Regions from separate parts of the Alkalimarinus alittae genome, predicted to be linked through region 1. Evidence: predicted binding sites of a transcription regulator. Region 1 holds the regulator's gene; the other holds the start of a gene.
What was found. Region 1 encodes FNR, which switches genes on or off when oxygen is low (the NO sensors DNR and NnrR bind a similar motif). Its sites were predicted from a motif close to TTGATCTAGATCAA; they were not measured.
Positions count from the first base shown of each region.

Region 2: a site for FNR is predicted at 6,109-6,122, ahead of NKI27_RS07190 (nitrite reductase). Genes of this name have one in related genera too.

Region 1 covers NZ_CP100390.1:882,088-890,211, reverse strand. Annotated here, with positions in the region: gene NKI27_RS03910 (DUF302 domain-containing protein) at 279-758, shown strand; gene NKI27_RS03905 (hypothetical protein) at 1,033-2,142, shown strand; gene fnr (fumarate/nitrate reduction transcriptional regulator Fnr) at 2,276-3,037, shown strand; gene NKI27_RS03895 (hypothetical protein) at 3,294-3,707, opposite strand; gene alr (alanine racemase) at 3,827-4,918, opposite strand; gene dnaB (replicative DNA helicase) at 4,918-6,297, opposite strand; gene rplI (50S ribosomal protein L9) at 6,541-6,987, opposite strand; gene NKI27_RS03875 (hypothetical protein) at 7,030-7,893, opposite strand; gene rpsR (30S ribosomal protein S18) at 7,918-8,124, opposite strand, start outside.
Region 2 covers NZ_CP100390.1:1,587,050-1,595,173, reverse strand. Annotated here, with positions in the region: gene NKI27_RS07225 (MBL fold metallo-hydrolase) at 1-454, shown strand, start outside; gene NKI27_RS07220 (glutathione S-transferase family protein) at 512-1,144, shown strand; gene NKI27_RS07215 (cytochrome C oxidase subunit IV family protein) at 1,215-1,475, opposite strand; gene NKI27_RS07210 (cytochrome c oxidase subunit 3 family protein) at 1,484-2,056, opposite strand; gene NKI27_RS07205 (nitric oxide reductase activation protein NorD) at 2,096-3,925, opposite strand; gene NKI27_RS07200 (cbb3-type cytochrome c oxidase subunit I) at 4,178-5,569, opposite strand; gene NKI27_RS07195 (c-type cytochrome) at 5,580-6,026, opposite strand; gene NKI27_RS07190 (nitrite reductase) at 6,385-8,031, shown strand.

The sequences.
Region 1 (8,124 bases):
TATTACCCTACTCCTTTATATTTAAGCAAAACGCTTAGGCGATTCATCCCCATCAACCCTTAGCTAAACACACTTAAGAATGAATAACCGCCTAGCAATAAACCGCTAACGTTTTTAATAAGTGCTAATGGATAAGAATAATGATCAAAGCCGCACGCTCTGAAACTATAAATAAGTATAGACAATACTCAGAAAAGTGAAGATTCTTTGACGAAACAGCTAAATAGAACTATAAAAACACTCTTATTCATCACCCAAACCACCTTCAAGGGCTCCCTATGCGATCTATTGTGCTTTGTTTAGCAACAACAGTAGTGATTTCATCATCAGTATTAGCAGATGTGTCACCAAGCACTACCGTCTCCCAGAACGGCCTTATAAGCATCAAAAGCAACCATGACGCTAAAACCACAACGGATAGGCTTATTAGCACGCTAGACAAAAAGGGCATGAACATCTTTGCTAGAATTAACCATGCAGAAGGCGCAGCAAAGGTAGGCGAGGCATTACGCCCTACTGAGTTAGTTATTTTTGGCAACCCAAAGGTTGGCACACCGCTGATGCAGTGCGGACAGAGTATCGCTATCGATATGCCACAGAAGGCATTGATATGGGAAGATGAACAAGGGGTAGTTTGGTTTTCTTATAACGATCCTATTTATATCGCTCAGCGCCACAGCATTAAAAATTGCGAAAAAGTCATCGATAAAATCAGTCAGGCGCTTTCGAACTTTTCATTGGCGGCCACTAAGCCTTAACGCCTGACTTTTTGAATACTATCAAAAAGGTTAAGCTGAACCTCTTGTGCGACGCAATATGCTGCTTAGCGCAGAAAGGCTCTTATATCCCCCCCTCCTCATTATTAAGCCCCCAACATATAGCTAAAAAAACTTTGTCATAAATTTTCATCAACACCTAGGTCTATTGATACAAATCAACACCCCCAATCACTCATTGAGTAGACTAATCACTCTATAATAACGGTTTGTGAGTCAGGCTTGTCTCAGACCATGATTTAATTTAGGAAACGTAATGGGCTCTCCGTTTGAGAAAATCACTCCCATAAAGGCAAATCATAGAACAATACAGGATGTTATTGGGGTTAACTCATACCCAACAAGTCGAACTATGGAACAAATTCTCTCTCACAAAGACTGGCTATTTTGCACTAACAGCTTCCGATATGACTCGCCGGATAAGCCTGGCTTGTTTGTAGAAGATAGAGAGTTTAGTTTAAAGAATTACACCGACATCATAACCAACAGCAACAAAACCAATTCTGAACTTGCGTTGTGCATATCAATGCCGCTACAAAACACCTTATGTAGCTATCCAACCCCAAAAGCAGGCCATTTAAGTAGTACAGCCGTCAGAAATTATATTGACTACCTTCTTAAAGAGATCCATCTCGTTAGTGCTCTGATCCCAAAAGATCGCAGCATTAACTATATTCATTGGCAGGGCGACATAGCACAATTATTAACGCCGGCTGAAATGACAGAGATTATGTACTCCCTCAACAAAGCCTTCAACCTACAAGACGAAAGCAGAGGGACCTTTGTTATAGAGCTCGATAAAGTCCCTGCTGATGATGCCATTATTGCCCTTATAAAAGGCCTTGGATTTAATCATATTTGCCTTGGCACACAAAATAGAGATCAAGACCCAATTGATTTTGAGTTTTTGGCAGAGCAGGTAAAGATATTCAAACAATATGACTTTAAAACTGTCAACGTTCGTTTCCTGACCAAAAAACACGAGTCATGCGCCAAGCTGAGCGAAAAGCTTGAAGGCCTAATCGCTATTAATCCTGACACTATTTATGTAATAGACGAAGATGAGCGCCTTTCTGTTCTATCTGGCGTAGAAGTAGATGAGTCTACTCAATGTAATTGTCATCAAAGATTTGAAGAAAGACTGATTCAAAGTAACTTCAACAAACTTAATCATGTTAAGTTTTCAAAGGACACGTCTGTCTCTAAAGGTATATCAGGCGACTTAATCGGTATTGGTTTAGGTGCTACTAGCTTGATAGAAAACGCATTTATACACAACGTAGACCAACTCGACCAATATTATCAACGCATAATAAATAATCAACTGCCCTTTAGTTACGGAGGCTACATTAGACCAAAGTATTGAATGATTATATTACTACCTACTTTTACCCCCTTCTCCCTACCCCTATTTTTTTATATGTTAGAATCATATAAACTAAGTAATAAATAACATAAATATTCTGCTGATATACAAGCTATTAACTGAGTAGAGCGAGATGAGCGAAAAAATCGCAGCAATAGACCCACAGCCCACTACAGGAATTAATCAATCCTGCTTACAGTGCAGTCTGAGCAATTTGTGCATCCCAATTGCTGTCAACAAAGATGAAATTGATCGCCTTGAAGACCTGATAAAGCAAGGAAAGACCATCAATCGTGGTGATCATATATTTAAAGAACACTCCCCCTTTAAGTCTTTATTCGCTGTCCGTAGCGGCGCAATTAAAACTTATTCAGTCACAGAAGACGGTGAAGAACAAGTCACAGGCTTTTATTTACCAGGGGAAATTATTGGCCTCGATAGCACCAACACAGATTCATACAGCTGCTCTGCTAAAGCGCTTGAAAGGGCCAGTGTGTGCGAGATTCCGTTTAGTCAACTTGAAACATTGGCCTCAAAAATACCAACCCTTCAACATCACTTTTTCTCATTAATGAGCAAAGAAATTCAAGGCAGCCGACAGCTTACAATGTTACTTAGTAAAAATACCGCAGAAGAGCGAATTGCATCATTACTGCTAAGCCTTTCTAGCCGATTTAAATTACGTAAACTTTCAGGCACAAGCTTTAGACTTCCCATGCCAAGAAACGACATTGGTAACTACTTAGGCCTTGCTGTTGAAACCGTTAGCCGTGTTTTTACTCGCTTTCAAAAAAGCGGCCTGATATCTGTTCAGGGTCGTGAAGTGGTGCTAGAAGATATTGACGCTTTAGTCGATATCGTAAAAAACCACAGTAAATGCATAAACCCAAAATAATACAATCATGCTAAAAAAAGAGGCTTTATGCCTCTTTTTTTATGTTTAGACGTTAATTAACTACAAGAATAATACCTACTTATTAGTATAAAATCAAATATTGATTTATATCACTTTATGGTAGTTTTTCACCCCTAAAATCACCCACTTTAAGCAATAAATTATGAAATATCATTTTACTGGCTTAATGAGTACTGATTTCATTTCAGATATACTCCATAATAATAAGTGAACCTAAGCCTAGCTAGTTATACCTTTAATTCTCTACATCTTCTTCATACTGCTCAGATACTCGACGGGCAAACACTCCGCCAAAACAGGCAAATAAGCACCCAAGAAAAACCATCACAACAGCCATGAAGGTAATATCACCCCGTTCTGCAGAAGACATGATGGAGGCTATTCCGGCAAGAAAACCAACAACGGAAGCATGCGTTACCTTATAATGAGAGGCCATCGTACCCGTCAATAGACCACCAAACGCCATCGTTAAGCAATAAACTAATACGGCAAATACAAACCAAATTTCTTGCTTATAGGTTGAAAAAAAGACGTAATCACTCGCGGCCATGCCAATATATGATGCGAGCAAGACATAAAGAGCCTGACCAAATAGACCGACCAAAATCGTCACTATCAGCCCGACAATAAGCGCTTTCCAACTAATCATTAGGTTATCCAAGTAATCGAAATAAATTAGAAGGTATCAGTGTATATGAAAATATAAGGAGGATAATTGACTTACTGCAACTGTCTTTCGTTGAAGCGCCACTTTACTTACAGCAGCGCTTAAGAAACGTATCTTCGAGGTACCCTAGCGGTTACCCCTGTTAACAGCTCATAACTAATCGTTCCAGCAGATTTGGCAACTTCATCGACTGAGATATTTTTTCCCCATAACTCAACTTCATCACCTACGTTTACTTCTGGATGGTAACTAAGATCAACACTCAACATATCCATCGAGACACGGCCAATTAATGGCACTACCCTGTCGCCTATCCAAACAGGTGTACCTGTCTCAGCGTGACGAGGATATCCATCGCCGTAGCCAGCTGCAATTGTACCGATTTTGGTTGTACGGCTTGCTCGCCACGTGCCGGCATAACCGACACAATCACCAGCCTCGATCTCATGTATCGCCATAATACGCGACTGCAGCGACATAACAGCCTTTAAGCCCATTGCCTCTGATGATAAGTGATCTAAAGGGGAAGACCCATACAACATCACACCAGGCCTCACGCAGTCGAGGCGGGTTGCTTTATGCTCTATCAACGCGGCTGAATTTGCAGCCGTTAACAGTAACCCATCTGCTGCAACCCCCATTTCATGAACGGCTGAGCGGAACAGCGCTAATTGCTGTTCCGTCACTGCCTTATCAATTTCGTCAGCAGATGAAAAATGAGTCATCACACCCACTACGTGAACCGAAGTAAGCGCTTTAAGTTTAGTTAATACATCAACTGAAATAGCCGGAGAAAACCCCAAGCGATTCATGCCAGTATTAAGTTTAAGCCAAACATCAATCACAGCATCTTTATGTTGGAATTGAGCTAATTGCTCAATTTGATAATCAGCATGAACAATTAACTGCAACTTATGTGCAGCAGCAAACGCTAGTTCTTCACCCGTGAAAGCCCCTTCAAGAACCACTACAGGGTTATCAATGCCTTCGTTGCGTAACAGCATAGCTTCATCGACACAGGCGACGGCGAGCGTCGAGTCAGGTAACGCTTTTGCAACTTCACAAATACCATGCCCATAGCCATTCGCCTTAATAACCGCTACGCACAAGGCATCACCTGCAAATTTTTTTGCTAACGCATAATTTGCCTTAAATGCTTGCAAATCTATAGTTGCAACGATCGGTCTGGTCATTAAAACTCATCACCGTAATCAACGTGAGCCAAATCTTCAAACTTGGTAAATTGTCCCTGAAAGCCTAGCTTAATCGTGCCAGTAGGCCCGTTTCGCTGCTTACCAATAATAATCTCTGCTATCCCCTTATCAGGGCTATCTTCGTTATAGTAATCATCTCGATAGATAAACATGATGATATCGGCATCCTGCTCGATCGCACCCGACTCACGCAAGTCTGAGTTGATCGGGCGCTTATTCGGCCGCTGCTCCAAACTTCGGTTAAGCTGAGATAGCGCAACAACAGGGCATTTAAGTTCTTTTGCTAAGGCTTTTAAAGACCGAGATATTTCAGATATTTCAGAGGTACGGCCTTCACTATTACCCGGCACCTGCATTAACTGCAGGTAATCGATCATAATTAAGCCAAACTCTTGTTTTGTTTCACGCGCAATTCTACGCGCTCTCGAACGAACCTCAGTTGGGCTTAACCCTGCTGTATCATCGATATACAACGGCTTATCTTTTAATAAACTCACTGCCGAGGTTAAACGAGGCCAATCATCTTCTTCCAGCTTACCACTTCTTACACGTCCTTGATGGATACGCCCCATAGACGACAACATACGCATAACGATGGCGTCGGACGGCATCTCCATGCTAAATACCAGTACAGGCTTACCGGCCCCTAATAGGGCATTTTCAACCAAGTTCATGGCAAATGCAGTTTTACCCATCGACGGCCTGGCGGCGACAATCACCAAGTCTGACGGCTGCAGCCCTCCAGTATTTGCGTCTAGATCCCTAAAGCCAGTCGTTGTGCCTGTTAGCGGGTCATCGGTGTTAAATAACTCATCAATCCGCTCAAGTGTCTGAGTAAGGATTGGGTTAACGTTCTGCGGCCCACCTTCTGATGCTCTAGACTCCGAAATCTGAAATACTTTACGCTCAGCTTCGTCCAGTAATTCCGCACTTGTTCGGCCTTGGGTGTTAAAGGCCGAATCGGTAATTTCACCTGAGGCAGTGATGAGTTTTCTAATAATAGAACGCTCACTGACAATTTCAGCATACGCTCTGATGTTAGACGCACTGGGCGTATTCTTGGCTAAGTCTCCTAAATATGATAGACCACCGGCATTCTGTAATTCGCCAAGTTTTTCTAACTCTTCAGACAGAGTAACCACGTCAAGTGGCTTTGCTTCTCCCGCCAGCCGAGCAATAACGCGATAAATTAGCTTATGCTCATGGCGATAGAAATCTTCTTCAACAACCTTGTCAGCTACCACATCCCATTTGCTGTTATCGAGCATTAAGCCACCCAATACAGACTGCTCAGCCTCTATCGAGTGCGGTGGAACCTTAAGCTGGCTCAATTCTTTATCAGTACTCATATTATTCATGATCTACCGTGACAACTTTTGTAGTAAGAGTGGGAAACATATAAGGATAACGCAATACATTAGGCTATATTAATGCGCGAGTACAAGAATTAAAAATAAAAACATACACTAGAAACAAATACGGCCCAAGGGTTAACTAAAGTAATTACTTTAGCCACCCTCGGGCCGCACTTACAACTCATTAAGCTCCAACTCGTATCAGCTATGAAACAGCTACGAGTGGCAGACTGTATCTAAGTAATATTACTCAGAAACAACGGTCAACTTAACGATTGCATCCACATCGCTGTGAAGGTGAACAGTAATTTCATACTCACCAATCGCGCGAAGTGGTCCTTCTGGAAGACGAACTTCACTTTTGTTCACTTCAACACCAGCAGCCGTGATTGCATCAGCAACATCACGAACACCAATTGAACCAAACAATTTGCCTTCATCACCCGCTTTAGAAGCGATTGTGACTTCAAGTGCATTTACTTGCTCAGCACGCGCTTGTGCTGCTGCAAGTTTTTCGGCTGCCGCTTTTTCAAGCTCAGCACGACGAACATCAAACTCAGCAACGTTAGTTGCAGTAGCAGGAACAGCCTTACCATAAGGGATAAGGTAGTTACGACCGTAACCTGATTTTACGCCAACCTTGTCACCAAGGCCGCCGAGTTTACCGACTTTCTCGAGCAGGATAACTTCCATCTCGCAAACCTCTTTAAACCGTCTGTGATAGCTGTATTTTTTCTAGTCGATTGGGGTCGTTTTAATTCGAGCTCTAAAGTCGAACCAACTATCCAATATCGCCATAAAAATAATCAGCAAAAACAAGCTAGGCCCTAATATTAATGTGCTCATATAAAACACAAACAACCAGTGCCCGCCCAAATTCCGTTTAGCCACACTACCATGTACCAATGCAATGCCGGCTAGTGCAAGCGGTACCAACATAATTAGTACCAAAGGAACAATATGTAAACTTATCGCAGGGCCAAATAGTGTTAAGCCTACTGCGCTCAGTGCGAACACTGGCGACAACTTAAAACTATGAAACTCCTCACGGAAGCCCCCAGGATTATAAAGCGTAGACTGCCAGCTTCTAGCTAACATCACCGCTCCGAGTGCTATTGCAAGATATGTCGTTGCCAAGCTGCCGACCATTAGAGAGGTGAACGCAGGTTCTAACTCTCCACTGAGCTGTTTAACCATCTCAGGGTCGATCTGACTATATACTTCTTTGGCCATATCAATTAATTGCTGTATTACATCTGGCAATAACACGGGCAATAAAAGCCCTGTTATAAACGCAGCCATAACACCTGCAATTAACGCTTTCTCCCAAGATATCGCCTGTCGCAATGCAACAGCCATAACCCAAGAGAATACTAACACTAACACTATTCCCGGATCGCCGAGCTTAACCCACCATGCTACAGCCGGTAGTAAAGCCCAAGCCAAAACGTTTATTCCTTGTCCAACTCCTTTACGTAACGTAACCAGAGTTAGAACAGCCGCACTTAACCAAAACATTAAAGGCAGTGCTGCGGCAATCACCGCCACGACTACGGCCTGCTTAGGGCCTCGCATCAAAAATTCCGCTAATGCACGCATACAGGGTAATCGCTACTTTTTAACTTACTCGTGGTGGTTATCTGTAAAAGGTAACAGAGCCACGTAACGTGCACGTTTAATCGCTGTTGCCAACTGACGCTGGTAACGAGCTTTAGTACCAGTAATACGGCTAGGAACGATTTTACCGGTTTCAGATACGTAACCTTTTAAAGTTTCGATATCTTTGTAATCTATTTCTTTAACCCCTTCAGCAGTGAAGCGGCAAAACTT
Region 2 (8,124 bases), 700 kb from region 1:
CGCAACTGTAACCCCTATATTGATTAACCATCCGGTACTTAATTTTGGCTATAAAATTGAATCGAATGGTAAGCGTTTCTTTTTTACAGGTGACTACGAGCCTCCTCTCAATATTTATCAACCAGAGGATGAAGAGTACAGCGAGTATCAACGCTTAATTAATCAACAAAAACAAATTTTGACTGACTTTATTCAGGGTGTTGATGTGGTCGTAGCCGATTGCCAATATACACGCGAAGAATATCCAAGCAAAAAAGGTTGGGGGCATGGTACTCACGACGGCTGCATTGAAATAGCGAGGGACGCAAACGTTGGCGCGCTATACTTTACCCATCATGACCCGATGCGAACAGATCAACAATTAGATGAAATATATCGAGACGTCATGGCTCGAGGCGACCTTCCACCCACAAGATTTTATACTGCTATGGAAGGTTTAAAAATCGAGCTATAAGTGATTAAGAACACAACTAACAGAGCTTAAGCTCGTTAAAACAAAAAAGAGGTATATATGATTACCGTTTACGGCTACCCCAAAACACGCACTAATCGTGTGACCTGGATGTTAGAAGAGCTAGGGGTCGACTATAAATATCACTTCGTTGATTTAATGAAAGGAGAAGGTCTCTCAAAATCATATCGAGCAATAAACCCTTCAGGTAAAGTTCCTTCACTTGCTGACGACGATTTAATACTGACTGAGTCTGCTGCAATTTTGACCTATTTGGGCGACAAATACGGTGCCGCCCCATTGTTACCAAAACCCGGCAGCGCGTTACGTGGCACTCATGATCAATGGCTTTGCTTTGCCATTTCTGAACTTGAGCAGCCCTTATGGACAATAGGTAAACACAAATTTGCCTTACCGAAAGAACGTCGTGTTGTGGAGGTATTTGAAACCGCTGCATGGGAGTTTCAAAAAGCATTAGCATTATTAAGCGCGGGGCTAGGCAACAAAGATTATATTTTAGGCGCTGATTTTAGCGCTGCAGACATATTAATCGGCCATACATTATTCTGGGGTATGAGCTTCAAGCAGCCCATTGAGCAAGAGAATCTAGTGGCTTATATTAACCGTTTAAAAAACAGGCCTGCCAGACTTTCCGCCATTGAAAAAGAAGAACAGGCCGCCACGAGCCAATAGCACAACTATTTGATCCCCCCCGCTAGCGCATCATTCTAAGACTGGAGGGGGTTCAAGGTTGATCTCTAGACTAAATAAACAGCGAAAGCCCGACGGCCACCACAATAAAAAGAGTAAAGAGCTGCATCAACACTCGCCACAATAGCGGCGCATGCTTTAACTCCATAAAAACATCAATAATTTGATAATTCTTAATCAAAACAGTCAATAGCACTAATGATATCAATAAGTTTTGTGAAATTTCTAAGGTACCCAACCCAGCAGATATAAGTGTTAAGACAATCAACAATACCCAGGTACTGGTTAATTTACGGCTAGTTAACTGCATCATGCTCTCCTTTACTTAATCACATATATCAACGGAAATAGAATCACCCACACCATATCGACCATATGCCAATATGACGCGCCTGTTTCTATGCCGGTAATATCTTCATCATACCCGCCTTTCTTTGCTTTATTAGCTACTACAACGAGGATCACAATCCCCATCAATACATGCATAAAGTGGAAAAACGTAATAAAGAAGTAAAGGGTATAAAATGTGTTAGTTCTCAAGTTATAGCCCAGCGCCATTAAGCTTTGGTATTCCATGAACTTGGTAACAACATAGATGGCAGCAACCGCTATACCCATCCATATCCACTGAGCCGATTTGGCTAACTGCCCTTCAGCCGCTAAAAAAACAGCCTTTGCCACAAAGAAACTACTCGTGATCAGCGACAATGTATTAATAAGCCCCATCATCGGATGAAGCGTCGCCTGCCCTTCTGCAAACATCTCAAGGTTCATAGACTTCGAAACCGAGAAAGAAATAAATAGCGCTGCAAATACAGTCAATTCAGCTAGAATAAAAATCCATATAGCTAAATCCCCAGGTAAGCGTTTTTGCATCACAGTAGAATTATTCAAAGCACTTTCCTCTTTTAACTTATCAATGTGGCTCAATAGTTATTGAGTCAAATTCACATATAGTCGCGGCAGTTCATTAGGCAGCTGCTGCGGATCTTTTATGACGACAAATGCATTATTACCAAAAATATAAGGCAAATACTCATCCGCCTCGTCATCAATAGTGACACAAAATGGCTGTAAGCCAATACGTTTAGCCTCAATGATCGCCATGCGGGTATCTTCTATGCCATAACGCCCTTCATAACAGTCAAGGTCATTAGGTTTACCGTCCGTCAAAATAAGCAGTACGCGCTGATGACTTTTCTCTGCCGACAATACTTTTGTAGCCTGCCGTATAGCGGCACCCATCCGAGTATAATAGCCGGGTTTGAGCGCTTGAATACGCCCTCTTACAATATCCCCGTATCGCTCGTTGAAGTTTTTAATCATGTTAAACCTTACGTGATCTCTTCTGCGTGAAGAAAAACCGTAAAGCGCAAAGCGATCCCCTGTTGAAGATAACGCTTCTGAAAACAACTGCAAGCTATCATGTATAACATCAATAACCCGCTGCTCATTATTAATATACGTATCCGTAGAAAGCGATAAATCTGCCAACATCAAACAGGATAGATCCCTGACCTGGGCAGAAAAAGAACGGTATAAACGCGGATCACCACTCACCTGCCCTTGGCTGCGCATACTGCAGAAGTCCTGCCATGCATCCATATCAATTTCTTCACCGTCAACTTGGCGATTCAACCAACTTCTAACCGGCTTTAGGTTACTAAACTGACGGCGTAACTTAACCGCACTAGCGCTAAGGTGCGTAGGTAATTCTGAGGGTTTTGCATCATCTGCGATTACAGGCAACAGACAGCAATGATTATCATAATAACGATTTTTACGATAATCCCACTCAGGCAATAAAATACCGTCGCCCAATATCAAGTCATCGCCTTCCGCTGAGGGCAAATCTAAATCAAACTTAATGCTAGAAGATGCTGCTTTACGATCCCGAGATAAACTCAGCACATCTAAGTCATCAGCAACGCTCTCTGCGTCATCTTCTTTTGAATCATCACCCGCCCGGTCAACCGGTACAAATTCTGACCACGAAAATAAATTCTCAAGCCGAAAAGCCATTAACCCGCTGTTTTTATCATACGAATCCTGCCGTTCAGCTTTCTTTCGCTTACTCTTTCGTTTGCCTGATTTACTACCCGAGCTATCAGCATCAGGATCATCAGCAATCATAGCCTCTGCCCCTGCACTGGCAGCACCCGACGGGTATAGCCATAAATAGACAGGCATGGGGGCATATTTAGCCGGTGGTAGTACTGTCTCGCTGCCAGGGTCTAAAATCGCACGCTGTATCGCTCGTTCTTGAACGGCATACACTTCTTCCATTTGCTCGGGGTTTGGTCTAATACGCACGAAGGCTTTCGCCAATTCATGATAGATAGTGTGAAGGCCGTAGAATTTTGCTAATACGGTAGCCGTCAGCCGTTGGTTATCAATAAACCAACGTTCAAAGTCATTATTTTGTTGTGACGCTAATGCGCTCAACCATATATATAGTTTACGGTTAAGTTCTTTATCGGGAAACAGCGCTAATCGTTCTGGTAGTCTCAGCGTTTCGCCATCTTTCCAGGCTAACTCCACCTGATTTCGCGAGCTGGCCACTTTTTGCAAGAATGATCGTCGTGTGTAGTAGTCTCGAGGGGTCGCCGCTTCAATTCTAAGCCCAGGATCTCCTCCTAATGCTCGAAAAAGAATACTTAGCGTCAACTGCTGCTCTTTTAAATAGACCGCTGCATCTGGAAAATCTGTACGGGCTTTTCGAGTAATGTACTCATGCCACTTAATACCTACATACTCTTCCATTTACATTTCCTGAAGAATTTCATCAATAAGATAATGCGAAAAATAGAGCATCGCATCAATATGCGTAATTTGTCATTTTTACGCCAAAATATCCTTGATGTAAGACAGGGTCTAAGCTCAACCCTTAAGGATATTGCTTGAGTTCATAAAAGTTGCGAGCCGTAACAGCAAAAAGGCGACGTTCAAACTTTCGTTATCCTGTCGCCCTTTCATTTCTCAAATAAACTTAGGTTAGCCTAAGTTTATCTTATTCTATTTTTCAGCTATTTCTACCGGATCGCCCTTCACAAAGAAGCTGGCTAAGTAGGTTAATAGACCGATAAAGAATACTACGCCAGAGATCTCACGTAACCAATAGAACAATGCAATGTTATCTTGCGTTGCCATAAAGGAAAGCGCCTGACCTGATTCTGGAATACGCTGCATCCAAATCTGCAAGATCCCTGCAGCCGTTAGGAATAGCGTGATGAATACCATCGCGATAGTCATCAACCAGAAGCTCCACATTTCTACCGTCTGAGCCTGACGAGAGTTGCCGTTTGGACGTCCACGCATTACTGGCATTGCGTAAGAGATCATAGTGATAACGATCATTACGTATGCGCCATAGAATGCCATGTGCCCGTGAGCAGCTGTTACCTGAGTGCCGTGAGTGTAATAGTTTACTGGCGCCAAGGTGTGCAAGAAGCCCCACACGCCTGCACCCAAGAATGCCATTACTGCACAACCTAACGCCCATAATGTAGCCGCACGGTTAGGATGCTCACGACGACGACGGCTTACCATGTTAAATGCAAACACAGTCATCATGAAGAACGGAATTGGCTCTATTGCTGAGAATATTGAGCCAAGGTAGTGCCAGTACTCAGGTGGACCAATCCAGAAATAGTGGTGTCCAGTACCGATAATACCCGAGATCAATGCCATCGCAATAATGATATACAACCACTTCTCAATAACTTCGCGGTCCACACCGGTGACTTTAATCAATACAAAGGCCAAGATAGAACCCATGATCAATTCCCATACACCTTCCACCCATAAATGAACAACCCACCACCAGAAGTACTTATCTATAGCAAGGTTGATTGGGTTATAGAACGCAAACAGGAAGAATACAGCCAAGCCAACAAGACCTGTCATCAATACAATATTGATAGCCGTCTTACGACCTTTAAGCATTGTCATACCGATGTTGAACAAGAAGCCCAACGCGACAACAACAACACCAATTTTGGTAATCGTTGGCATCTCAAGGAATTCACGCCCCATGGTTGGGAGTAAATCGTTACCGGTAATTTTGGCTAGCGTTGCATAAGGAACTGCAAGATAACCAATAATAGTCAGCGTACCTGCCGCTGCAAAAACCCAGAATAGAATCCATGCTAATTTGGTGCTATATAGCTCGGTTTCCGCTTCTTCAGGCACTAAATAATAAGCAGCACCCATAAATCCGAATAATAACCATACAATCAGCAAGTTGGTGTGAACCATACGTGCTACGTTGAATGGTATTTCAGGGAATAGAAAATCACCCACCACATACTGTAAGCCGATAATCAGACCAAATACGATCTGACCGACAAACAACGCAAGGGCAAAAATGAAGTACGGCATCGCAGCCGACTGTGATTGAAATTTCATTCTGCTCTCCTTAACCTTCTATATTAGGTGGCCAACCGTTAGTGTTGATGCCGTTTGCGTACTTAAGAAACGCAGCCAGATCTTCTAACTCTTGGTCATTAAGGTTAAATTGTGGCATTTGACGACGACCCGGAACGTTCGTAGGCATCGCATTCATCCAGGCTTTAATAAAGCCCACAAATGCTTCGTCATTTCCCATACCGCGTCGGTCGTACACGTTACCTAGCTCTGGTGCAAAGTAAGCACCTTCGCCAAATAAGCTATGACAGCCTAGGCAGTTATTTTCTTCCCAAAGCATTTTACCGTTAGCAACAGATTCCGTTAAATTTTCACGGTTATCTCGCTCCGGCATCGCTTGCATAGTGTCGAACGTTAGGCCTAGAAACAACAGTATAAAGAAGGTACTACCCCCCAAATAGATGTTTCTGGCCATGCTCTTGGTAAAGCGCTCAGCCATTTCGATGCTCTCCTTCGTTATTAGCAATTGTTGTCAGCAATTGAGTGCAAGCTAAAGGTACTCGCACCCTGATGTAAAACCCTTGATTTTGGTCAACCTTCTCATTTTTAAAAAATATTTTTTGTATATGTAATCAATAAACTGCCTCTTACTTATCAATAGATTTATGAAAATACCAATTTAGAGGTATATAGAGATAATACCGTTCTTACTAAAACCATAATCTAGATCAATCTTTTGTTATTTAGTAAATCGAAAATTAACTGTCCTAATTTCTCTTGATTATGGTCAAGGTTTGTAATCCTTTAGAGGCATAACGTTAGCTCCGACAATTAGTCCTTGAAGGGAGACGTCATCAATGAAAAAAACTCTAACACTTGGAAAACTAGCCGCAGCAGTCACCCTGACTACCGCAGCGCTTTCCGGAAGCACTGGAGCATTTGCTGCAGCTGCTAAAAGCCCAACCTTAAGCGATGCTGACTTTGAAACAGCAAAAACACTATATTTCCAGCGTTGCGCTGGTTGTCACGGTGTTTTACGTAAAGGCGCAACAGGTAAGAGCCTTTTACCTGAAGAAACCTTGAAAAAAGGTCAAAAGCGTCTAGAGAAAATCATCTCTTACGGTACTGAAGGCGGCATGAACAACTTTGACGATATCTTTAGCAAGAAAGAGATATCTATGCTGGCTACTTACATCCAGATGGAACCACCTGTTCCACCTGAAATGTCTTTAGACATGATGAAAGAGTACACAAAAGAGTACGTTGCACCAAAAGACTACCCAACAAAGCCTCTACACGGTCTTAACTGGAAAAACTTTTTTGTTGTTATCGAACGTGATGCCGGTAAAGCAGCTATCATCGATGGTGATAATCACAAAATCGTGTCTCACATCGATACCGGTTATGCAGTACACGTAATCAAAGGTACTGAGCACCATAAGACAGATGCTAAGCCTAAAGATGAAGTAGGTCGTTTCTGGTACACCATCGGTCGTGACGGTAAAGTCAACAAGATCGATTTGTGGCAGACACCTGACAAGATGTTGGTTGCAGAAACTAAAATGGCGTATGACGCACGTGATATCGCGGTATCAGGTGATGGAAAATACGTTATTGCCGGCGGTTACTGGCCACCACACTTCGTTATCATGGATGCAGAAACGCTTGATCCATTAAAAGTGGTTTCTTCTCGTGGTATCAACGTTGACGGCGAATACGTAAACGAAGCACGTGTTGCAGCAATTTACACCACACCTAATGAACCAACCTGGATGGTTGCAATTAAAGAATTAGGTCAAATGTGGCAGGTTGATTACAGCGACATTAACAACTTACGTATCGACCAAATGGATACCGCTAAGTTCTTACACGATGGATTCTTCGACCCAACCGGTCGTTACTTCCAGATTGCAGCAAACGCGTCTAACCAGATGGTTGTTGTCGATACCAAAGAGCGTAAGCTTGAGAAGATCATCGATGTTGCTTCTCTTCCACACCCAGGACCAGGTGCTAACTGGACTGATAAGAAGTGCGGACCTGTTGGCGCAACCACTCACCTTGGTAAGGGCGAAGTATCTGTTTGGGGCAACGACCCAATCGGGCACCCTGATCAAGCGTGGAAAATGTGCTACACCGTTGAAACTGACGGCGCAGGCGTATTCATCCGAACTCACCCAGATTCACAGTACGTTTGGGCAGATCAGTTGAAGCACCCAGAGCCAGAAGTTCAGCAAAGTGTTCAGGTTTTCGACAAAGATACACATAAGATTGTTAAAACAATCCGTGTAACTGAAGAAGAAGGCAAAGCAGCACTTCACATGGAGTTCAACCAAGACGGCACAGAAGTTTGGGTTTCAGTATGGAACCGTGCTGATGCGAGCAACCCTACTGGTGAGATCGTAGTTTATGATGCGAAAACACTTAAAGAGATTACTCGCATCAAAGGTCTAACTACACCTACTGGTAAGTTCAACGTTTACAACCGTATGAACCACAAAACTTAGTAGTTGTAATTGAGGGCATTTAACAATGCCCTCTTTTTACTGCACGTCATAAAATGCAACTTATCGATGACGTACAGCAAGCACAAAGAACAG